Regions from separate parts of the Leuconostoc gasicomitatum LMG 18811 genome, predicted to be linked through region 3. Evidence: predicted binding sites of a transcription regulator. Region 3 holds the regulator's gene; each other region holds the start of a gene.
The links. The regulator Rex, encoded in region 3, represses fermentation and respiration genes when NADH is low (regulators of the CRP and FNR family bind a similar motif). The targets are predictions, from matches to a motif close to TTGTGAANTANTTCACAA.
Positions count from the first base shown of each region.

Region 1: the regulator Rex is predicted to act here: its motif matches at 5,793-5,810, upstream of LEGAS_RS01015 ((S)-acetoin forming diacetyl reductase).
Region 2: the regulator Rex is predicted to act here: its motif matches at 4,100-4,117, upstream of LEGAS_RS00760 (YagU family protein).

Region 1 covers NC_014319.1:196,350-204,347, reverse strand. The annotation lists gene citE (citrate (pro-3S)-lyase subunit beta) at 1-524, opposite strand, end outside; gene citD (citrate lyase acyl carrier protein) at 524-817, opposite strand; gene citC ([citrate (pro-3S)-lyase] ligase) at 807-1,868, opposite strand; gene LEGAS_RS01030 (NAD(P)-dependent malic enzyme) at 1,873-3,030, opposite strand; gene LEGAS_RS01025 (sugar-binding transcriptional regulator) at 3,291-4,235, shown strand; gene LEGAS_RS01020 (GtrA family protein) at 4,347-4,838, opposite strand; gene LEGAS_RS01015 ((S)-acetoin forming diacetyl reductase) at 4,961-5,731, opposite strand; gene LEGAS_RS01010 (DUF6198 family protein) at 5,895-6,575, shown strand; gene LEGAS_RS01005 (DUF805 domain-containing protein) at 6,616-7,092, opposite strand; gene LEGAS_RS01000 (folate family ECF transporter S component) at 7,177-7,755, opposite strand; THF riboswitch at 7,797-7,923, opposite strand.
Region 2 covers NC_014319.1:139,378-147,375, reverse strand. The annotation lists gene LEGAS_RS00785 (GntR family transcriptional regulator) at 1-10, opposite strand, end outside; gene LEGAS_RS00780 (ECF transporter S component) at 295-855, shown strand; gene epsC (serine O-acetyltransferase EpsC) at 1,154-1,672, opposite strand; gene LEGAS_RS00770 (trans-sulfuration enzyme family protein) at 1,685-2,827, opposite strand; gene LEGAS_RS00765 (PLP-dependent cysteine synthase family protein) at 2,838-3,752, opposite strand; gene LEGAS_RS00760 (YagU family protein) at 4,191-4,730, shown strand; gene LEGAS_RS00755 (glycoside hydrolase family 1 protein) at 5,081-6,535, opposite strand; gene LEGAS_RS00750 (beta-glucoside-specific PTS transporter subunit IIABC) at 6,528-7,998, opposite strand, start outside.
Region 3 covers NC_014319.1:399,339-407,336, forward strand. The annotation lists gene ptsP (phosphoenolpyruvate--protein phosphotransferase) at 1-1,604, shown strand, start outside; gene LEGAS_RS01975 (RNA polymerase sigma factor) at 1,752-2,234, shown strand; gene LEGAS_RS01980 (anti sigma factor C-terminal domain-containing protein) at 2,227-3,252, shown strand; gene tsaB (tRNA (adenosine(37)-N6)-threonylcarbamoyltransferase complex dimerization subunit type 1 TsaB) at 3,304-4,014, shown strand; gene rimI (ribosomal protein S18-alanine N-acetyltransferase) at 3,998-4,555, shown strand; gene rimI (ribosomal protein S18-alanine N-acetyltransferase) at 4,530-4,952, shown strand; gene tsaD (tRNA (adenosine(37)-N6)-threonylcarbamoyltransferase complex transferase subunit TsaD) at 4,977-5,993, shown strand; gene LEGAS_RS02005 (redox-sensing transcriptional repressor Rex) at 6,156-6,806, shown strand; gene LEGAS_RS02010 (lipid II:glycine glycyltransferase FemX) at 6,812-7,849, shown strand; gene LEGAS_RS02015 (GtrA family protein) at 7,918-7,998, shown strand, end outside.

The sequences.
Region 1 (7,998 bases), 200 kb from region 3:
TCTTGTCCATCAGGATAACGATGTGTTTTCATATCTGTTGTATAATCTTCAGCTGATAACGCAATACCAATCATTCGTTCGGAAGATCGTGCAATTTCATTGGCGTTGACAACGCCACGTGCAGACTCAATCGCAGCCATTAAATGTGTTGTCCCAATCTCACGTCCGAATTCTATTTCAGCTTCAGCTACTAGGCCTTCAAGATCTCGTATCATATCTGCCGTTTCAACTTTAGGCAAACGAATCACATCAATTCCCGCCTTAACCATCGCCTTAATATCATTACGATAGAAGGGTGTATCCAGCCCATTAATGCGCACAACTAGTTCGGAGCGACCATAATCAACTGTTTTCAACGCCTCATATACCAAGTATCGCGCAGCATCTTTTTCTGAAAGCGATACAGCATCTTCAAGATCAAACATAATAGAATCAGCCCCAAAAATACCTGCGTCTTTAACCATTGCTGGATTATTTCCTGGCACAAACATCATGGTACGACGTAATTTTTCTTCTATAGCCATTACAGCACCTCCCACTTAGGTTCATCTATAATATCGAGAGCTCGTTGTACTACTGCAACAGTTCGCGCTTTAATAACCATATCCAAGGCGCCTTTATCTACCACTTTTACAATGGCGTTTTGAACGTCATACTCTGACAGAACTTGATTAATCGTTTCCTTAATTGCCTCATCAAATTGTTTAGCAACATCTGATACGAGGTCAAATACAATGCCATCCGTTCCCGGAGTTAACATAATTTGAACATCAGATGACTCCAATGTTCCCGCTATTGCGGTTTTCTTAATTTCCATTAATCTTTTGTCCCTTTCTAATGCGCATTTGCAGTTCAGCTAAATGTTGGCTAATAAATTTTTTTGTGGTCTCAGGCACTATCTCAGACCACGTTTCAAAATCATCATCCGCAATCGCTTGCCGAACTTTACGAGCTGATATTATTTCTGTTTGATTATATTGTGCTATTCTGGGTACGATTATTACGTTTATCTCTGGTTTTAATTCACGTACTAATGTTTGATTATATAAAGAAGTTGTATAAGATAGCGGTTCACTACCGACATATCTCGTTTGAATTGACAATGATAGGGCAATAATGTTCTTAAAAATACGCGCATCTATTGTTGTTTGGTAATCAATAACTTGTTGTGTATTGGTTATAAAATACGACGGAAAAGTTAAATAACTAATGATATAGTCACCACCTGCAACAACAACAACATTTTTTAAATCTTTGACCCCCTGCTTGACTAATTCAAAACGTTCATCTGTATGGAATAAAGAAACATCTTGGTTAACAACAAATACATATACTAAATTATTTTCACTTGCTGCTTTTTCAATTAAGTATCGGTGCCCTATCGTAAATGGATTCGCATTAACAACAACACTCCCTATTTTTTGAACACCTTGTGGTGCTTTTGGAATAGTATTTAAAAAATCTTGGACATCCGGTGCCCCCTTCTCAAGAAGAGCACCTTCATTTGAATTAGCTAGCAATTTAAAGCCAATATGTTCAAAACTTTGTACATATAATGGTTTTGTATATACAAATTGATGAAATCGTCCTAACAAAGCCATGCGATTTTCTAAAACTGTCATCAATTGATTAAACCTTGCGCCCTTGATCATTTCGCCAATGACGCAAGTGCCGACATATTTTATAATGTTTCCTGCGATGGATCCCGTTGCAACTAGTTGATCGCCATCATAAATACCTATTGTTTGCTCAATCACATCTAACTCTTGATCATCAAATTGGGTAATACCAAGTTTAATCAGAAATGCTTGCCAATTCTTTTTTTGAGTGGCATTTGACATATAAATGTCTTGAACTGTGCTTGTCATGAACTTAATTTCCACTTAATTGTTTTGCATAATCTAAAATTGATTGTTCCACTGCATGCACATTGCCTTTACCAAAAACACCAGGAACAACGTGTGTGGCATCAGGATTTTCAATCATATCAGCCAGTGCATGTGCCACACGTATCTGTAATGGCATATCAACATGCTTCAGACCACTTGATAGTAACCCTTTAAATAATCCAGGAAATACCAAAACGTTATTCACTTGGTTAGGCCATTGCGATGATCCCGTTGCCACAACCGCTGCGCCGGCATTTATCGCTTCTTCTGGTGATATTTCCGGCACAGGATTAGCTAATGCAAAGATAATTGGCTTCTTGGCCATACGTCTCACTTGACTATCAGTTAGCACATTTGCATCTGACAAACCAACAAAAACATCTTGATTTACAATAACTTCATCGAGAGTTGCCCCAACGCTTTGATTTACTTGAGTCGTCAATTCACGTTGATAACTGTTATATTTCTGATTATCTGATCGCACAACACCATCAATATCAACTAATGTGATGTTTTTTAAACCAACTGCCAATAAAATTTTAGTTGTTGCGACACCTGCCGCACCAATACCATTAACTAATACTTTTAATTGTTGTAAATTTTTTCCAACAACTTTTGCAGCATTAATAAGGCCTGCAAGAACGACAATTGCCGTACCTGTCTGATCATCATGATAGACAGGAATATCGAGTTCCTCACTCAAGCGTCGTTCAATTTCAAATACGCGTGGCGCACCAATATCTTCTAAATGAATACCAGCAAATGAGGGGGCCATTGCTTTTATTGCATTGACAAATTCATCAACACTTACTTGATTTAACGCCATTGGCAAAGCATTCACATTAGCAAAGTTTTTATAAATAAGCGCCTTCCCTTCAACAATTGGTAAACCAGCCGCAGGACCAATATTGCCTAATCCTAATACAGCTGAACCATCGGTGATCACTGGAATTAATTTGCCACTCATGGTATAAATGTTTTTTTTCGATTCATCGTTAGCAATTAATTTTGCTAACCCTGCAACTCCTGGCGTGTATGCCTCACTCAGTGCTGATGGTGTTTTAATGTCAAATTGCGACTCTATATCCAAAACCCCAGTATGTGCCTCATGAATTGACAGCACTTCTTTCATATCTACCAAAATGTCCCTCTTTTCTAATTTAGGTCAAGTTTGCATGTACTCATGTACAGTTGTTAACAAGTCTCATTCTAGTAATTGCTTAAAACCAAGTCAATACTTTTTGTCTTAAATTTTGAAATAAAAACCATAAAACGTTTAATTTTTTAAATATTTAAAATAAGTTGATTTTTTTAAATTCGTATTTTTAAAATTCATTCAATTAATTAAACGATTGTTTAATTAATGAAATACTAGTAAAATATATTTATGTGGAGGATCTCATGACCGATCGTGCATTACTTTCTCAAATTTCTCAAGATTATTACCTCAACAAATTACCGTTCGGGGATATCTCAAAAAAATATAATATTAGTCGTTATTTAATCAATAAATATCTCAATGAAGCTGTTAAAAATGGTATTGTCAAGATTGAAATTACCGAAAACTCTCACCGTAATTCACAGCTAGAACATATATTACAAGATAAGTTTTCTAATGTTAATTTTTATGTGGTGCAAGACGACATTAACAACATCACCACATCAACTCATTTATCCAATTTTGCTGCTGAATTCGTTGGTGAATTATTGCAAACTAATAATAAAGTTGTTGGTCTCACATGGGGCGAAACAATATATAGTATGATAGACAGCTTGAAAAGTACGCCACTAGAACGTGTTAAATTTACACAATTTTTAGGTGAAAATATGAAATATAATTCTACCGCTGGATCAATACGGATGGTAGAACGCGCTGCAAAAAAAGTTTCTGGTGAATTTTTAACGTTACCGGCTCCACTTTACATTCTTAATGATATTGTGCGTGGTGGCTTATACTCTGAACCATCTCTACAAAATACCTTAGCGCTGGCAAGTCATATGGATTTTCTTATTACAGGCGTAGGAACAATTCGATCGCTAGACTCGATTCCAATTTGGCACAATAATTTAAATGGTATTTTCCCTTCAATAAACGTTAAAAGCGTGGTAGGCATGATCTTTGGCCGGCCATATGATATTAATGGCCGCTTTTTAAATCAAGGTGATGATAAAATTGTTGGACTGCCCGTTTCACAAATATTACAAGTTCCAAAACGAATTTGTTTAGTTCGTGGTAAATCAAAATACCAAGCTGTCATTGGTGCACTCCGTGGCCAATTAATTACTGACATCATTCTCAGTGAAGCAATGGCTTATAGAATTTTGAATGAACATACATTAAAATAACGTCAAAAAAACGCCCAATAGGTTAGATAAACCTATTGGGCGTTTTTTTGACGTTATAATAACTTGAAGTGCTTAGACTACTTTGCTATGTTTTTAATTCAAGTCTAGAGATCAGTCAAAAATCATAAATTTAGAAATGAAATAATTAACCACAATTGCAATCACTTGGATTACAAAAACTGCAATGACAGCATTGAATGATATACTATCATACACCCACCCGTGTAGCCACGACCAAGATAATTCAAAGGGAAACGTTTGAAAATTAATTGTCTTCAGTCGTAACAAACGAATAAATAGGTCACTATAGCGTTCAATCATAATATATGTTAATAAAAAATCAATTCCGGCAACAAATAACCTACCAACGCTAAATCTTATCAACTGCACGACAACATGCCGACTTTGATTATCCGCAAACACAAAAAACTTATTCACCACGAAAGCAAACAAAACCGTCACAACTTGTGCAATCAATACAGGCAACATTGCCTGATTTAATAGCGCCATTGTTAAAAATCGCACCAAAAAATAAACCAGTGTCGTAATGACGCCCCAAAACAGGTATTTTATTTTCTCGGATTTTAAATAACGTTCTGCCATATGCCCTTTAAATGCTTTTCTAATTAAAAAAACGGAACGAACATTAATGTTCATCCCGATTATGACGCTAATGAAAATAATTCTCTTTATTACAACATAAATATAGTATGTTAGTCAAGTAATCAATGGAAAACCATGCCACCATCAACAATAATTGTTTGACCTGTCACATAATTTGAATCATCACTAGATAAGAAACTAACAACACTAGCAATTTCTTCAGGTTCACTCAAACGGCCTAGAGCAATGCCATCTGAGAATTGCGCCATGCCCCATTCATCATCTTTTCCAGCATTTTGACCGACTTCGTGTGCTATATCCCACATCATAGGCGTTTTAACAATCCCTGGTGCAAACGCATTAACTGTAATTCCAAATTGTGCTAATTCCTTGGCTGTTGTTTGTGTGATACCGCGAATAGCAAATTTTGTCGACCCGTATACGGTTAAGTTTTCATTACCCTCAACACCAGCTTGTGACGTAGCATTAATGATTTTACCGCCATGCCCCAATTCCTTAAACGCTTCTGTTGCGGCCTGAGTTCCCCACACAACACCATTAACATTAATACCCCATGTCCAATTCATGTCATCTTCTGTAACAGCCATTATTGGTGTCGTTGGTGCAACTCCGGCATTGTTAACAATAACATTCAGATCACCAAAGGCTTCTTTTGTGGCTTTGACTGCTTCAAAAACCTCATCACGTTTAGCAACATCAGCACGAATCGCAATGGCTTCTCCACCATTGGCGTTAATGTCATTTGCTACTCTTTGCACTTTTTCCAAATGTCGGCCAATTAGGGACACTTGGAATCCGTCTTTCACTAAACGATGTGCAATTGCCTCGCCAATTCCCTGACCTGCGCCTGTTACTAATGCTACTTTACTCATGATTAAATTCCTTTCTTAGTTATCTGCCTTCATAGTTTATAGTTCATAATATACACCTAGTTTGTGAATAAGTAAACTAATTAATTTAATCAATTTTATAAAAAATGGTTATCACGAGCTGGTCTTGTTATAATAACAATATTATGGTTCTTGGGAGAATTGCATGTACTACATCGATGGTCAATTTTATCAACTTGGTTTAAAACAAAAAATTAGTTTTTTCGTTATTTCACTCATTGTTAATTCATTTGGTAATGGTTTAAGTGTGGCATCTAGTATGGGTTCAGCTCCATGGACAGCTAGCGCTGCAAATTTATCCAATGCTAGCGGTTTACCAATTGGCATTTTTTTAGCAGTAGTCGCCATCACAGTAGCCTTTTTAAATATGTTTCTTGCCATGAACTTCAACTGGCCCCGTCTCATTGGCAACATTATTTTTGGTCTGTCCTTTAGCTTCTTGGTGAGTTTTTTCGCTAATTATTTTGTCAGTATTGGTATCCACTCACTTGCTTGGTGGTTACGTATACCGATTGATTTCTTTGGTATCTGGACTATTGGTGTCGCAATTTCTATTTACCAACGTGTCAATTGGATTTTACACCCCTTAGATGATCTCACAAATATTTTACGTTTCGACTATTTTCATGGCAATGCCTCAACAGCACAAATGAGTAACTTTGCTGCTGCAATTGGTCTGTCGATATTTGCTTTTATTTTTAGCCATCAATTTGTCGCATTAGGTATTGGTACAGTCTTGTCCTTTTTCTTTCAAGGCCGAAATATTGCTTGGTCAGATAAACATATTTTCAAGCATCTTGTCCATGGCGATGTGAGAGGTAATTAAAAAGTGCTGATAATCCTATGTTAAGAATTATCAGCACTTTTTAACTGTATTTATTATTGAATTTTGTTTGACCAAATGATAACCAGAGATTGAATCCTAAACTAATGACAGTTTGAATGCCATACAGTATATTCTCATTTATGCCGAAAAACACAGCACCACCTATCAGTATAGTATTAACAATAATTACTATAAGCTGCCACCAACCTGAATGACCCATGTCATGTAACCGTCGAGCATATAAAGCTAAATTAGGGACAATAATAATGATTGATAATATGACAGAAATAACAGCAACTAACATTATTGTCCCAAACAATGGTGTTTCATCAGTCATAGACGCCCCATGCTTACCAAAAAAAGCACCTAGACCAGCAACACAAACTATCAATATGGCAATTATCCAGTAGATAATACTCCAAAACCAAGTCATCCAGTTAAATGCACTTCTTGAGCTTGTGCCAATAAATCGCTTATATTGTTTAAAAAAATCTGTTAATGCGCCCCAAGCTGTCATAAAAACATCCCCTATTATTATTTTTTCAAGTTTACCATTATCTCCTTTTAATGGCAATAAAAAACAGCCGAGGCTGTTTAAGCATTACTTATTAAAAATTTTTTTCGTTGCCTGCTTGACCGCAGCATTATTCAAAAAAGCATATGTCACAATAACTTGTATCGGATACATCATAATCGACTTAATCAAGCGTGGTATGAGTAACGTGACAAACGAATCCCATGTATGCACTTGAGAGTACATGATGAACAACCATAATGTATTCATACCAGCATTAACAACAAACGTTACTAAGCCAACTGCCCCTAAAATTCTAAGCCAACTGACATGCACTTGATTGTAATAAAACAAGGCATATATTAGCCCAGCAGTAATCGCTGATAATGTAAATCCCAGAAAAAATGTACCGCTTGGATTAATAATTGTTGCACCAACAACATCTAAGATAGTTGCAATCATCATGGTCCATACTGGACCATACCATTTAGCAATTAACGACATTGCCACAAACACAAAACTAATTTTGAGAACGTTTGTACCAACAGTTAATTTGCCTAAGACTATATCAAGTCCTACCAGTAAAGCCAGTACCACAAATTGACTCACGTCTAATTTGGGTAGTGACCAAGTGCCTTTAACAGGCGTTGTGTTTTGAACTGCCATAGTTCTGAACCTCCGAGTGGAGCGCTCACCGCAAAACATATATTGGTGAATGTGATATCTGCATCGCACAAAAAACTAAAACGTGGTTTTCCCACATGATATTTTTTATTTCGTTGAAGGCTCACATTCCGTCTCCCTCACACTTAACGCGCAGATATCTACCCCTTTTTTTATTTGTCATATTGACTCACCCATTGTAGCATCTTTCTATCCGAACAATACAAAAATAGTAAACATGTTAAA
Region 2 (7,998 bases), 260 kb from region 3:
TTTGTGCCATTTATGTACTTCCTTTTTATTTTTTAACATAAGTTCGGTTCGTCAGCCAACCTATATTATTAACTGTGTTTCATTATTCCCCAAGACACACTTGTTGATTATACTGCGTGTATCACGTGTACTATGTTACGCGGTACACTTAATCTTGTCAAGGTGACTATTTCTAATGAGTTAATTTAATTATTTTTTGAATCATCACAAGCATAGTTATGTTCGCTATAATATATGGTAAGATATGGTCATTAAGATCACAAATTGACTGCACCTGCTAAGATTGGAAAAAATATGCGAAACCAACAAACTATTAATACCATTGTTTTTGTTGCTTTTTTTACTGCTATCACTTTCATAGCAACAAGTATACAAGTTCCTATGCCTGCTCTGATTGGGAAACCATTTGTGCATCTTGGTAACGCAGCTGCACTAATTTCTGTTCTTTTATTAGGTTATAAACGCGGTGCAATTGCCGGTGGTATGGGTTTGGCACTTTTTGATGTTACTCATAATTATGTCTTAGACGCACCATATTACTTTTTTGAAGTATTTGTCGTTGGTGGCTTGGCAACGCTTGTTATTCAGCTACTAAACTATCGCGCCAAACCACAATCATTTAAGTTAATACTGATTATACTGGCAGCTATTATAGCCAAATTTGTCACAACGACATTGCATAATTTTATAATGAGCTTAATCCGAGGTTTGACGCTGCAACCGGCAATCGTTGCAACTTTGTCGGCACTTGTACCTACAATCGTTAATTGTGTGACAACGATGATAGTTGTTTTAATTATTTATCCAATTTTAAATGGAAGATTACGCAATCAACTATTCTCTGCATTAAACTAAATGTCAATAATTAAAAACATGCTTACCAATATCATTGGTAAGCATGTTTTTAATTATTGACAACACGAAACCCCATATTAACTAGATAACACGGAGGGGAGAAAATATTTTTAAGAATGAGAAGAGAGATTGGGAGAGAATGAAATGAAAAATTTGTATTATCCATCGCGGTTTCGTTATATTAATAAGTTAAGTAATCTTATCAATATAACTATCATACTGGGGCAATATTAAATACAAGTTAAATAAAAATATATCATGCAAACACATGAGGCCAAATTGTTTTAAACTAATATCATTATATACTTGCTTTCAGTTTAAAATTTACAATTCGCGCGGGATTCCCCACAACTGTCGCATGGTCAGGCACATCATTTAAGACTACTGCATTGGCACCAACTTTACTATAGCTTGCAATCGTTATTGGACCCAATATTTGTGCATGTGCCCCGATAAAACTGTGATGTTCAATATGTGGGTGTCGCCGGCCATTAGTGATGTTGCGTGCGCCAACAGTCACACCATGTAAAATGGTCACGTCATCTTCAATAATCGCGGTTTCGCCAATAACAACACCAATACCATGATCAATGAAAACACGTTGCCCAATTTGTGCACCAGGGGCAATTACCACACCAGTTCGTTTAGCTGCAAAACGCGCTATGATAGCGCCTAATAAATAGTGCTTGTGCACATGAAGCCAATGTGACAAGCGATGGTACCCTAATGCATGCAATCCAGGATAAGTTAAAATGACCATCATTAAACTATGAGCAGCCGGATCTTGTTTAAGAATAGCCTTAGCAGTTGCAAACATATATCCGCCAATTTAACCTTTTAACTGATCAAAACTTTGTTCAAGATCAGCAATCAAATCATTAATGTCTTCGACACCGACTGACAAGCGAATCAATTCATCTTGAATGCCGTTAGCCAAACGAATATTCCTTGGAATTGCACCGTGTGTCATTTTTGCTGGTACTTCGATCAAACTTTCAAGTGCACCTAAACTCTCTGCTAACGTGATAATTTCTAGATTTTCAACAAACACCTCAGGATTTAAACCAGCCTGTAACTCAAACGAAATCATCGCACCGAAACCATTCATTTGCTTTTTAGCCAATGCGTAATCAGAATTATTAGGATCACCTGGAAAATAAACACGAGCCACTTGCGGATGCGCATCAAGATATTCAAAAATAGTTTGTGCATTACTCTGATGTCGTTGCATACGTAGTGCTAATGTCTTGATACCTCGTTGTAATAACCAACTCTCTTGTGGTGCTAAAATGGCTCCAATAGCATTTTGTAAATAGCCTATTTTTTCGCCCAATGCTACGGCCTTAGTAATCACTAATCCTGCAATCAGATCACTATGTCCACCCAAATATTTTGAAGCACTGTGCACCACAATATCAGCACCCAAAACGATTGGCTTTTGAATGTATGGTGAGGCAAAAGTGTTGTCAACAATGCTTAATAATTGATGTTTTTGGGCAATATTAGAAATTGCTTGTACATCAGTAATGCGTAATAGCGGATTTGTTGGTGTTTCAAAATAAATTGCTTTGGTATTATTTTGAATGGCATTTTCTACAGCGTTCAAATCGCGTGTATCAATGATTGTAAATGTTAATCCTTGTCGCTTAAGTACACTATCAATCAACCGAAATGTACCACCATATACGTCGTTACCGACAATAATATGATCACCTGAGGAAAACAGAGTAAAAATTGTGCTTATCGCTGCTGACCCAGATGCAAAAGCAAAGCCGGCCACACCACTTTCAAGATCAGCAATTAATTTCTCTACTGCCTCTCGTGTGGGATTTCCCGAACGTGAATACTCATATTTTGATTCACCAATTTTATTTTGTTTAAACGTAGATGCCATGTGAATCGGCACGGATACGTCACCAGTTGTTTGATCAAAGCTAATCCCGCCATGGATCAATTGTGTATTAAATTTCATTTTATCTCCCTCATTTTTCATAAATTTTATCACTCATATAGCGTTCACTACTATCTGAAAAAATAGTAACAATCGTACTCTGAGCTGGTAATGTTTCAGCCAATTTCAAGCTAGCAGCTAAAGCAGCCCCACTTGAACTACCAATAAATAATCCCAAATGTGCCGCGACATCACGGACTTGTTGGAAAGCATCTGCATCACTAACTGTTAGTGTCTGATCAATACGGACATTTTTGAAAAATGGCGGAATGAATTCAACACCAATACCTTCTGTGCGATGTGCATGGGCAGGGCCACCGTTTAAAATCGATCCTTCTGGTTCAACAACAACATTTTGTATGGTGCTATCATATTCATTGAGGTATTGCGCAACACCGGAAAAGGCGCCACCACTGCCAGCACCGGCAACAAATGCTGTAATCTTTTCACCATTTAAATCGACAATTAATTCTGGTGCTAATGTTTGATAATATGTTTTTGGGTTAGCCGGATTGGCAAATTGCATTGGTATATAACTATTATCAATATCTGTGGCTAAGGTTTTGGCCTTTTCAATTGCACCTTTAATACCTGCACTCGAAGGTGTATTCACAATTTCAGCTCCCAATGCCTGCATCAACTGTTGCTTTTCGTAGCTAAATTTTTCAGGGACGACCAAAATTGTACGCAAATGATGTTGTTGTGCAGCCAAAGCCAAACCAATTCCTGTATTCCCCGCTGTTGGTTCAATAATCACAGTATCTTGGTTAATGACTTGACGTGCAATGCCATCGCTAATCAAAAATTGACCTAAACGATCCTTGATACTGCCACCTGGATTAAACATCTCTAACTTTGCGAAAATGCGGCTATGATTTGGAATATCGAGTTGTAAATCAATTAATGGCGTTTGACCAATTAATTCGGATATATTCTTAATTAACATACTATTTTCCTTTTATCTTTCTGAAAAATGTAGACAAAAAGGCGTGAAAATTCGACTGAATTTCCACGCCTTCTATCATTGGACTACCTTGATAGCAATTTGTCCATTTTGGTCATAACTCACCCAAAAAGTTCATGCTTAACAAGCAGTACAACATCGAAAACGTGTTGTACTGCAGCAATTAAGATGAAATGTCGTATATTTGGGTGCCATAACAAACTCCTGCTGATTAATTAGCTTTAATATACGTTATATTTTTCAACATGTCAACTATAAACAATTTATACGACATTGTGATTACTTCATAACTTAGCAAATAGTATTAATTTATTATAAAAAATAAAAATTTGTTTGACAATTCACATACAAACGTTTAAACTTACTATTTGTAATAAAAAACATATTACGTATTATTGTTTAGTTTGAAAGGGAGAGATTATGTTTACATTACAAAAACCACAAGCTGGTTTGAAAGAAATTATTGTCAAGAGTATTTGGTTTGGCTTCATAGCTGGTATGATTTCAGGTATGGTTAAGATTGGTTGGGAGGCACTGTTACCTCCTCGTACCATTGCTCGTAATATGACTAATCCACCACAACATATGGCAGAACAGCTTGGCTTTTCAGATAAGCTTGTGCATTCGTTTGTATACTATTCACAGGATCAAAAAGTATTCTGGTTTACATTGATTCTTCATTTTTCATTTGCCATTGCATTCTCAATATTATATGTATTTATTTCACAATATTGGTCAAAAATTAGTTTGTGGCAAGGTGCTGCTTATGGTATTGTCCTTTGGATTGTTTGGCATGTTATCTTGATGCCCGCGTTTGGTACAGTGCCTGCACCTTGGAATCAACCTTTTTCAGAACATTTCTCAGAATTCTTTGGACATATTGTATGGGCTTGGGCAATTGCTGCTACTGTCTATTATTTGATTGCTAAAGATAAAAATGGTCATTTAACAAATGTATAGTACAAAAAAAGAATCCTTTGCAGGGATTTTTTTTGTACGATAAAATTGCTATTAATTCACTATTATTCCTCATCATAAAAAATAGCCTACTCTGTATCAATGGCTACCGGAATAATCCTGCAACACACTGTTTTAAGTGTTATCAAATATTGTACACGCTCTCGGCCGCACACAACATTTTCTAATACTATTAAGAGTAAACTATTTTGGATTGAGCAAAACTTAATTCACTCGCCAGTGAAGATGGCTTAAACAAGCTTAAATATTTTTAGCGTTTCGCCTAATCTACACCTATATTGTATCCTATTTCTTTTATCATTGCAAACGCTTACATCACCAAGCGATATCACTTATAATTGTTCCCCATTTGTTTTAATGACTTGCTTATACCACTCAAATGAATCTTTTTTAATCCTTTTGAGAGTGCCTTCACCATTATCATCTTGATCCACATAGATAAACCCATAACGCTTAGACATTTCTGATGTTGAAAAACTAATCAAATCAATTGGTCCCCACATTGTATATCCTAGAAGATCAACACCATCTTTAATTGATTCCTTCATTTGTTCAATATGCTGCCGTAAATAATCAATGCGATATTGATCGTGTACTTGACCATTTTCTAACTTGTCAAGAGCACCTAAACCATTTTCGACAATAAATAGTGGCTTACGGTAACGATCCCACATCGTATTCAAACTAATACGTAAACCAACAGGATCAATTTGCCATCCCCAATCCGATTCCTTTAAATAAGGATTACGCCCGCCAACAGCCATGTTTCCGGCGCCATCTCCAACTTGATCGTGCGCAGTCACGTTGGTCATATAATAACTAAAACTGATAAAATCAACTGGATTTGCAAGTAAAATAGCTTGATCATTTTCTGCCATTTGAATAACAATATCATTTTCATAAAAGAATCGGTTCATATATTCAGGATACTCGCCACGTGCTTGCACATCGGTAAAGAATAAATTCTTTTCATCTACCAATTGTGCCGCACGAACATCTTTCGGGTTGGGTGTTGCCGGATACGTCTGCATACGGGCTAACATCGATCCTATCTTAGCTGTTGAATCAATTTCATGCAATTGTTTGGTCGCAATTGCACTGGCTACAAACTGATGATGTAGCGCTTGATAACGAATTTGTAATTGTTCCTTTTTAGAAAGTCCTTTATCAATGGCACCAGTTTCATGAAATCCCCATGTACCCGTGTTAATTTCATTAAAAGTTAGCCAATATGGCACTTGCTTTTTGTAGCGATTAAACACCGTTTCCGTGAAGCGATTGAATGCAGTAATCGTTTCACGACCAGCCCAACCATTATATTTTTGCGTCAGTGCAATTGGCATTTCATAATGAGACAGGGTTACTAATGGTTTGATATCATATTTTGCTAATTCTGCCAAAACATGATCATAAAATACTAACCCTGCTTCGTTAGGCACTTGATCTTCACCCTTTGGAAAAATTCTTGCCCAAGCAATGGAAAATCGATAAACCTTAAATCCCATTTCAGCAAAAAGTGCAATATCTTCTTTATAATGGTGATAAAAATCAATGCCTCGGCGTTTAGGATAGCGTTCAACTGTCGTGTCAGCCAAAGCAACTTGTAAGGTTTCTTGTGTGACATCGCTCATAGACATTTGTCGCCGATCATCAGCTTTTTGGACAACTTCAGCTGTACTCATCCCTTTACCGTCAATGTTCCAAGCCCCTTCAACTTGATTTGCTGCCGTGGCACCGCCCCACAAAAATCCTTTGGGAAACGTCTTTGGATATGTTTTTTTATACATGTTGTACTTCTCCTTTATATACTGGTACATTTTCTTCCTGCCGACTTGTCAGTGTTAAAATCTGTTCATCTGCCGTTGCTAGTGTGTTTTCGGTTACAACGACATTATAATTGGGCGTGTTCGTAATAATTAACATCACCGTTGTATCAAATCCTGCCTCACTAATTGCTTCACGATCAAATTCTACGAGTGAATCACCAACTGAAACTTTTTGATTTTGTTGAACCAATGTTTTGAAAAACTGACCGTTTAATTCAACTGTGTCGATACCAATATGGATCAACACCTCAGCACCAAGTTGTGAAATAATCCCAATTGCATGCCCAGTTGGATATACTGCACTCACTGTCCCTGCAACTGGTGACTTAATCGTGTTGTCATTGGGCACAATGGCAACACCTTGTCCCATAGCTTCAGAGGCAAACACCTCATCCTTAACATTTTTCAATGGAATAATTGTACCAGTTACTGGTGTAATGAGTTGTTGTACGCCATCTTTTTGAACTGGCTCAGCAGTAGTTGTATTGTTATTTTCCAACTTGCTAAAGCCAAAAAGATATGTCAGTACTGTCCCAAGAACAAAGGCAACTACTAACCCAATAATAACGCTTATGAAACCTTTACCCAAATACGTTGGCAAAGCCAAAAGGCTAGGTAAAGTAAATGAACTGGCATGTGCTTGACCACCACCAGCGATAGCGCCACCAATAGCACCGGCAATTGAAGCAAGAATAAATGGTCGTTTGAGTTTCAAAGTCACACCGTAAATGGTGGGTTCCGTAATTCCTAACAAGGCCGTTGCGACCGAAGATCCGGCTAATGATTTCATTTTCGTATCTTTTGACTTCAAAAATACACCTAATGCTGCGCCAGCTTGCGAAATAACTGCGACACTTAAAATTGGCAAAAGTGGATCGTATCCTAAGCGACTGATATTATTCATCATAACTGGTACAAACGTCCAGTGAACACCAAATATAACAAACACTTGCCAGAATGCGCCTAGTAATGCACCAGCAAGGGCGGGTGCAAAATTATAAATGGCTGATACACCAGAGGATAGAATTGCACCAATACTTGCGCCAAGCGGTCCGACAACAATGAGTGTCAATGGTGCCATTATGATCAATAAGAATAATGGTGTGAAAATATTTCGAATAGACTCAGGAAATATTTTATCTAGTATTGGTTCAATAACAGACATAACCCACACTGCCAATAATATTGGCACAACACTTGATGTGTACGTTGTAGGCACTACTGGTATGTTAAAGAAATTCATTGTTTGTGAGCTAGCAGTAATGGCAACCAAAGTCGGATAAACCAATGTGGTAGCCAATGCTACTGCAACGAATTGATTGACTTTTAATTTTTTAGCTGCCGTAAAGGCTAATAATATTGGTAGGAAATAGAAGAAACCGTCGCCCGCCGCATACCAAATTTGATAAGCACCACTTTTTGTT
Region 3 (7,998 bases):
CGGCTGAACAGGCACGTGTCGACGATGCTTTGAAGGCTGCTAGTGCTGATGTTGAGATCATTAAATCTCGCGCTGAAAAAAACTTAGGTGCTGATGAAGCACAGGTATTCGAGGCGCATTTAATGGTTCTGTCAGATCCAGAAATGTCTGGCGCATTCAAACAGAAGATTGCTGATGATAAAGTGAATGCTGAACAAGCAGTCAAAGAAGTGACAGACATGTATATTGGCATGTTTGAAGCTATGACTGATAATGCTTATATGCAAGAGCGTGCAGCAGATATTCGTGATGTGACTAAACGTATTTTGTCACATCTTTTGAATGTGGCATTGCCTAACCCGGCTCTAATTGATGAAGAAGTCGTTCTAGTATCAAAAGATTTAACGCCTTCTGATACTTCTCAACTTGATCGTCAATTCGTTAAGGGCATTTTAACTGATTTGGGTGGTCGCACAGCACATGCTTCAATTATGGCACGTACATTAGAAATTCCTGCAGTGGTAGGTTCTGAAGTAGCTACGCAAAAAATCACGGCAGGTGTGACAGTGATTGTCGATGGATTAACTGGTGACGTGATTGTTGATCCAGATTCAGAGACGTTGGCAACTTACCAACAAAAAGCCGCTAATTATTTGGCTCAGCGTGCAGAATGGGCCTTATTAAAAGACCAACAATCTGTTAGTGCGGACGGTAAGAACTTTGTGTTGGGTGCTAATATTGGCTCACCTAAGGATATGGATGCTGTATTAGAAAATGGTTCGGAAGGCGTTGGTTTATATCGTACTGAATTCTTATATATGGAATCAGATCACTTACCAACCGAAGACGAGCAATTTGTTGCCTATAAAGCAGTTGTCGAAAAGATGGCGGGTAAGCCAGTTACTGTGCGTACCATGGATATTGGCGGTGACAAAAACTTAAGTTATTGGAAATTACCAAAAGAGGAAAATCCTTTCTTAGGTTATCGTGCCATTCGTATTTCTTTGGATCAAACAGAAATTTTCCGGACACAGTTACGCGCGTTGCTACGTGCATCTGCTTATGGTAATTTATGGATTATGTTCCCAATGATTGCTACGTTAGGTGAATTCCGTGCGGCTAAAAAAGTCTACTTAGAAGAACGCGCTAAGCTTGAAGAAGCTGGCGTGTCAATGGGTGAGATCAAGCTAGGAATTATGATTGAAATTCCAGCAGCAGCCGTTTTGGCAGATAAATTTGCCAAAGAAGTTGATTTCTTCTCAATCGGTACAAATGATTTGATTGGTTATACAATGGCCGCTGATCGTGGTAATGATAAAGTTGCCTATTTGTATCAACCTTATAACCCATCTATTTTACGTTTAATTAGTAACGTCATTACAGCAGCTCACAATGAAGGCAAATTCGTTGCGATGTGTGGCGAAATGGCTGGTGACCCGATTGCTGTACCTGTTTTGATGGGTATGGGATTAGATGAATTTTCAATGAGCGCGCCATCTGTTTTGCAGACACGTTCGTTGATGAAAAAGCTGAATACTGTTGACATGAAGTTGTTAGCTGAGAAAGCCTTAGACGCGGAAACCAATGATGACGTTATTGCATTGGTTGAAGCAGCGACAAAATAATGTGTTACAATTTTAAACTAAATTAATATAAATCAGAACAACTGCAAATATGACTTGAATGTTGAAGTCGAGTTTGCAGTTGTTTTTATTTGTGTTTTTTTGTAACCATTTGCCATTTTGTTCGTTATATCTATGAAAGGGGGGAATATGAAAATTAATCACTATGAAAAAGAACTTATCAATATTGCAAATGAAATCATTGGCTTTTTGATTAATAATGGCGCTAAAAAAAATGATGCGCAAGACATCATGCAGGATGTCTTTGTAAAATTACTTCAAGCAGATATTCTATTGGCACCAGATAAACTAAGACCATGGCTATATCGCGTTGCGTTATCGCGTTTTTACGACATTTATCGTCGACAAAAACGTTATCGTGATATTTTGCTAGAACAATATGCACAATATTCTGAAGTTGAACCAATACTGGCAGATTATAGTGGTTTACAACGCGCATTGGAAAAATTAAATGATTACCAAAGCGCGTTGATTGTATTATATTATGATGATCGAAAACACATCAACGATATCGCTATGATATATGATGTCAGTTCATCTAAAATTAAAGTCGATTTATATCGAACGAGACAGCAACTAAAAGACATAATGATGGGGTATGAAAATGAGTGACAATGTTAATTTTGAAAAGATTATTAAAACAGAGAAACGCAAAAAATGGTTAAAAACAATAGCTGTTTCTGGTGCAGCAACAGTGATAATTGGAGGTAGTGTATTCTATGCTATTCATAAACAAGTAGGCATACAAATGGCAAAACAAGCATCAAAACAACAACGGCAATTTAATATTGATGATCTTATATCTTCGCCAAACATTATATCGACTTCACAATATTTTTCAATGACAAAAACAACACAGAGCACATTGAAAAGTGATCGTGAAAAAAATATTGATGGTTACCGTGTTGCCTACCCAGAAAAAAATGTGACATTTAACACGCATGGTGTTGAAAGTGCTTCTGCACAAACACCAAATATTTATAATAAAAATCCAGCAACTAAAGAAATCATTGCCACTAACCGGCAGTCACAACAAAAAGAACCACTATTTTTCAATGTGAAGTATGAACATGCATACCAATCTGAAAAAGATAAAAAAGAATTGTTAGCGTCAAGTATACCAACGCATGAGGCCGAAACATTAAGTCAGTTATCAAATACTTTAGGTGAAGTGGCAATTACTTTTGATAAACGCTATTCCTATGATGACATTCGACAAATGATGCCCGAAAATGTCATGATTAATTATTATTGGTTAGGGATTCATAGTGATAAATTGGATACAATGAGTGCGGCAGGGTCTTACATTGGTTTAAATGCTAGTGATGATGGTACTGGAAAGTTGACTGAGGGAGCTGAAGTAAAAGCAGGAAAAAATGATTTTTCTGGTTATCAAGGACTAAAAAGTGCGTTAGAGCAACAATCTGGGCAACGAACGGTTAATGATATTGATATTGCAAAAGACGGTCAAAGGCAAATGTCAAAGAACCTCAAAACAGCAAAGTTTGCTGGTGTAATTGTGACTGGTCGGACACAGAATTTAGCTAAATTGGATAATCAAAAGTATACATTTGCGACAAATGTTGGTGTTACAACACCAATTATGCCATATCAAGCCCCTATCAAATAACTTCTATCACAACCACCGTTTGGTGGTTGTTTTTGTGTTAAAATATAACTTATGAAGATTCTAGCATTTGATACAAGTAACCAACCACTGACAGTGAGTTTGGCGGAAGATAATCAGGTAAAACGTGTTTTTTCAACCAATGAGGCGCGTAACCATTCGATTCAACTTTTACCTGCAATTCAGGAAACAATTGCAGCTCAAAATTGGACGCTGACAGATATTGATCGCATCGTAGTTGCGCAAGGTCCAGGCTCATTCACTGGCTTGCGAATTGGTATTACTGTGGCTAAAGTATTAGCTGATACTTTAAAAATAGATCTTGTTGGTGTCTCTAGTCTCGCTGTGTTAGCAGAACAAGTAACGACACAAGGGCTGATTGTGCCCTTGTTTAATGCGCGTAATGAGAATGTTTTTGCCGGTGTTTATCGCGAAGGCAACAATATTTTAGCTGACGCACATCAGCCAATTGCTAATTTATTTAACTGGTTGCAGACTTTTGATGAACCAATTATTTTTTTAGGTGATACTGATGTTTTTTCTGCGCTTATTATTGAGACATTTGGCACGCGGGCTCATATGTTAACGCCAAGTGAGAGCTTACCAGATGGCCACGGTATTGTATCGTTAGGCATACAGGCAAGCCCAGTCACCAGTATTGCTGACTTTAACCCACAATATTTGCGTAAAACACAAGCAGAGTTGAACTGGCTTGCCGCACATCCTGGTGAGGATAACCCTGAAAATTATGTTTTTGAAGTTTAATCGCAATAATAAATTACCAAAGATACTCTTTAAATTTGAACAAAAATCTGTTGATTCAAAAGGCTATTCATTTACGCTACGACGAGCTAATGTTGAAGATATTGATATTCTTGTGCATATTGAAGAGGCTGTGTATGCTGGCACTGCGCCTTGGCTACTGCGCGATTTTTTGAGTGAACTGTCACGACCAAATGTACGTTTATATTTGGTTATGGAACGTAAGGGGCAAGTGATTGGTTTTGCCGGTGTTGCCTATCAGCGTGATCAACGTGATATGCACATCACAAACATTGCAATTGTGCCAGTTTGGCAAAATAAAGGGTTAGGCACCCTGATGATCAATGAACTACTTGATTTCTCAAGAAAGCTAGGTGTTGACTCTATGAGTCTAGAAGCACGTGCTTCAAATCGTAGTGCCATTATGTTGTACTCACGATTAGGTTTTGAACAAAGTGGCATCAAAAAAAGCTATTATATCGGTGATCACGAAGATGCAATTTCAATGGTAAATAATCTTGATAGTAAAACGCGCAACAATTGAAGATAGTAATCGCATATTTAATCTCGCAAATGCTGCGTTTGTGCCATCACCTTGGCCTAAATCAGTGTTTGAACATGAATTAAAAAGTCCGCGAAGCCAGTATTTTATACTTGATGGTGGATTTTTAGGTATGACGCAGATTTTAGATGAAGTTGAAATTAATAGCCTTGCTGTTCATCCCGACAATCAGAATCAAGGCATTGCGCAACAATTATTGACAACTGTTCTTGCTTTACCAAATGTCACACGTTTTTTGTTAGAGGTAGACGAATCAAATGTAGCAGCTATTTGTCTATATGAAAAAATGGGATTCAGTGTCTACTATCATCGTGAAAAATACTATAAAAATGGCCATGCTGCTATTATGATGGAAAGGAAAGTGTCCGTAACGAATTAATTCGTTAGGTGCACGAAACATATTATGACTAAAATTATATCGTTTGAGTCAAGTGCAGATGAAACCAGCGTGGCAATTGTTGAAGATGGCTGTACAATATTAAGTAATGCGGTTGCGACACAAATTAATTCACATCAACGATTTGGCGGTATTGTGCCCGAAGTGGCTAGTCGTCATCACATTGAGTGGATAACACGTGTGTTAGATGATGCACTGCAGACAGCTCATGTTAAACCAACAGAACTGGATGCTGTGGCTGTTACCTATGGCCCAGGTTTGGTAGGGTCATTACTTGTTGGTTTGATGGGAGCAAAGACTTTTGCTTTAGCACATAACTTACCAATTATACCGGTTAATCATTTAGCAGGACATATTGCTGCTGCCAATTTTAATACACCAATTATATATCCAGCACTAGCATTAATGGTTTCTGGTGGACATACAGAGTTGGTTTTAATGCGCGAAGAAAATAGTTTCTTAGTTCTCGGAGAAACACGAGATGATGCTGCCGGAGAAAGTTTTGATAAGGTCGGGCGTTTACTTAAACTTCCCTATCCAGCAGGTAAAACAATTGACGATATGGCCCACCTTGGTCAAGCAACGATTAAATTTCCAACGGCTATGGCGCATGAGGATAATTATGATTTTAGTTTTTCTGGCCTAAAAAGCGCTGTGATTAATTATGTTCACCACGCAGAACAAAAAGGTGAAACGATTAATCGCAATGACTTGGCTACTAGTTTTCAAAATGCGGTTGTGGATGCCTTATTAGGTCGTACGCGTCGTGCGTTACAAGATTTTCCAGTGAAAAGTTTTGTTTTGGCAGGCGGGGTGGCAGCGAATTCACAATTACGCCAAACATTGTCAGAACTGTTAGAACAATTTCCAAATACACAATTTATACCTGTACCGCGACAATATACTGGAGATAATGCTGCGATGATTGGGGCAGCCGGTTATTGGAATTATAAAGAGAAAAAGTTCGCTGGATTAGACCTTAATACAAACCCTGGATTAGATTTTGAGTTACTTGAATCATAACAAGTTTGTGAATAACTCACTATCTTTTGATAAAGAGCCTGTTTTTATGGTATAATTGTTATGCAAAAGTTCACAAAGTGAATAAAACATGCAACATGAATATATGTCCGGATCTGTTAGAATTTTCTGATGAATCTGGCACACAATAAACTGGAGAAACTTATGACACAACAACCTAAAATTCCACGTGCAACAGCAAAACGATTACCTATTTATTACCGCTATTTGACGTTTTTACATGATGCTGGCACAAATCGCATTTCGTCAGCTGAACTGAGTGATGCCATTAAATTTGATGCAGCGACGATTCGTCGAGATTTCTCTTATTTTGGTGCCTTGGGTAAACGAGGTTATGGATATGACGTTAAAGCATTGCTTGATTTTTTTGCAAATGTGCTTGACCAAGATAGTTTAATTAACGTTGCTTTAATTGGTGCCGGCAACTTAGGGCAAGCTTTGATGAACTTTAACTTTCACCAATCATCAAACATGCGTATTTCTGCTGCATTTGATGTTGATGAATCACGTGCTGGTACGATTTTGGCTGGTGTACCAATATATGCCATGACTGATTTAAAAGAACAGATGACGGCACAGCGTATTAATATCGCGATTTTAACCGTTCCACAAGAAGTTGCACAAGATATCACAAATCAACTTGTTGATGCTGGTGTTAAGGGTATTTTGAACTTTACACCATTACGTGTAACTGTACCAACGGGTGTTCGTGTGCAAAACGTTGATTTAACAAACGAGTTACAAACATTGGTTTATTTTATTGATAACTACGGTTCAATTACGACAGGATTATAAATCGCATGACCATTTTAAATTTAAACGATACAGAAAAAGTTAACGCATATCAAAGTTTCGTACGTGAAGATCCACGTGGTCAAGTAACTCAAGACCCCTTGTGGGGAGAATTAAAAGCTAATTGGGGGCATGTCTATGTTTATCATGAAACAGATGGGCAAATAGATGCCGTCTTAACTGTGCTAACTGTTGAGGCTGTTCCAGGCAAACTATTGGGATACGCAGGTCGAGGCCCCATTGGAGACGTGACAAATATTGCGCTCATAAAATCGTTGCTTGAAGAAGCACTTGCGGCATTACCAGAAAATGTATTTTTAATCCGTTTAGATCCTGAAGTAGCGTACAGTGACATATTGAATGATGCTTACCAAGCAGCTGGATTTGTGACACGTAATCGCGATATTAAAAATATGCATGGTAATATACAACCTCGGAAAAATGTTGTTTTGTACTATGATGGTCGCGGAGAGGGTGCTGTACCAATTACCAATGATACTGAATTAATGACGCATTTTAAAAGAGACTATCGTAATCAAATCCGTCGTGCTGCAAAAGATGGCGTCACGGTGACGAGTGGTGATACACAAGATGATGTACGCGCATTTTTTGATACGTATGTGATGATGGCTGCTGCACAAAATATTACGCATAGACCAATAGATTACTTTCTACATATGCAAAAATTGTGGCAAAATACAGGATTGTTTAAAGTATTTTTAGCACATTTTGAAGGTCAAGTCATTGCTAGTGGTATTGGTTTTAGTTATGGAGATGAAATTTGGTATATGTATGCTGGATCTAATCGACAATACGCAAAACACTATGGCCCTTATGCGGTACAATGGGAAATGTTGAAGTGGGGATTATCACTTGGCAAAGTTGAATATGACTTTGGTGGGGTTGGTGATTTTGTACCCGAAGATGGTCTTTATAAATTCAAACATGGTTTTGCGTATCATGACCCACACGCTGAATATATTGGTGAATTAGACTGGGTAGTTGATGAAATGGGCTATCAAGAGTATCTCAAGCAATTTGATTAAGTCTGTCAGCAGTTGACGGCTTTTTTTTATGGCATATGATATAATTAATAGATTATATTGGAGCAGTTATGTTGAATTTAAAAAATATTTTTATTAAGTATCAGTCGTTTTTGTTATACGTTATATTTGGTGTATTAACAACAATTGTT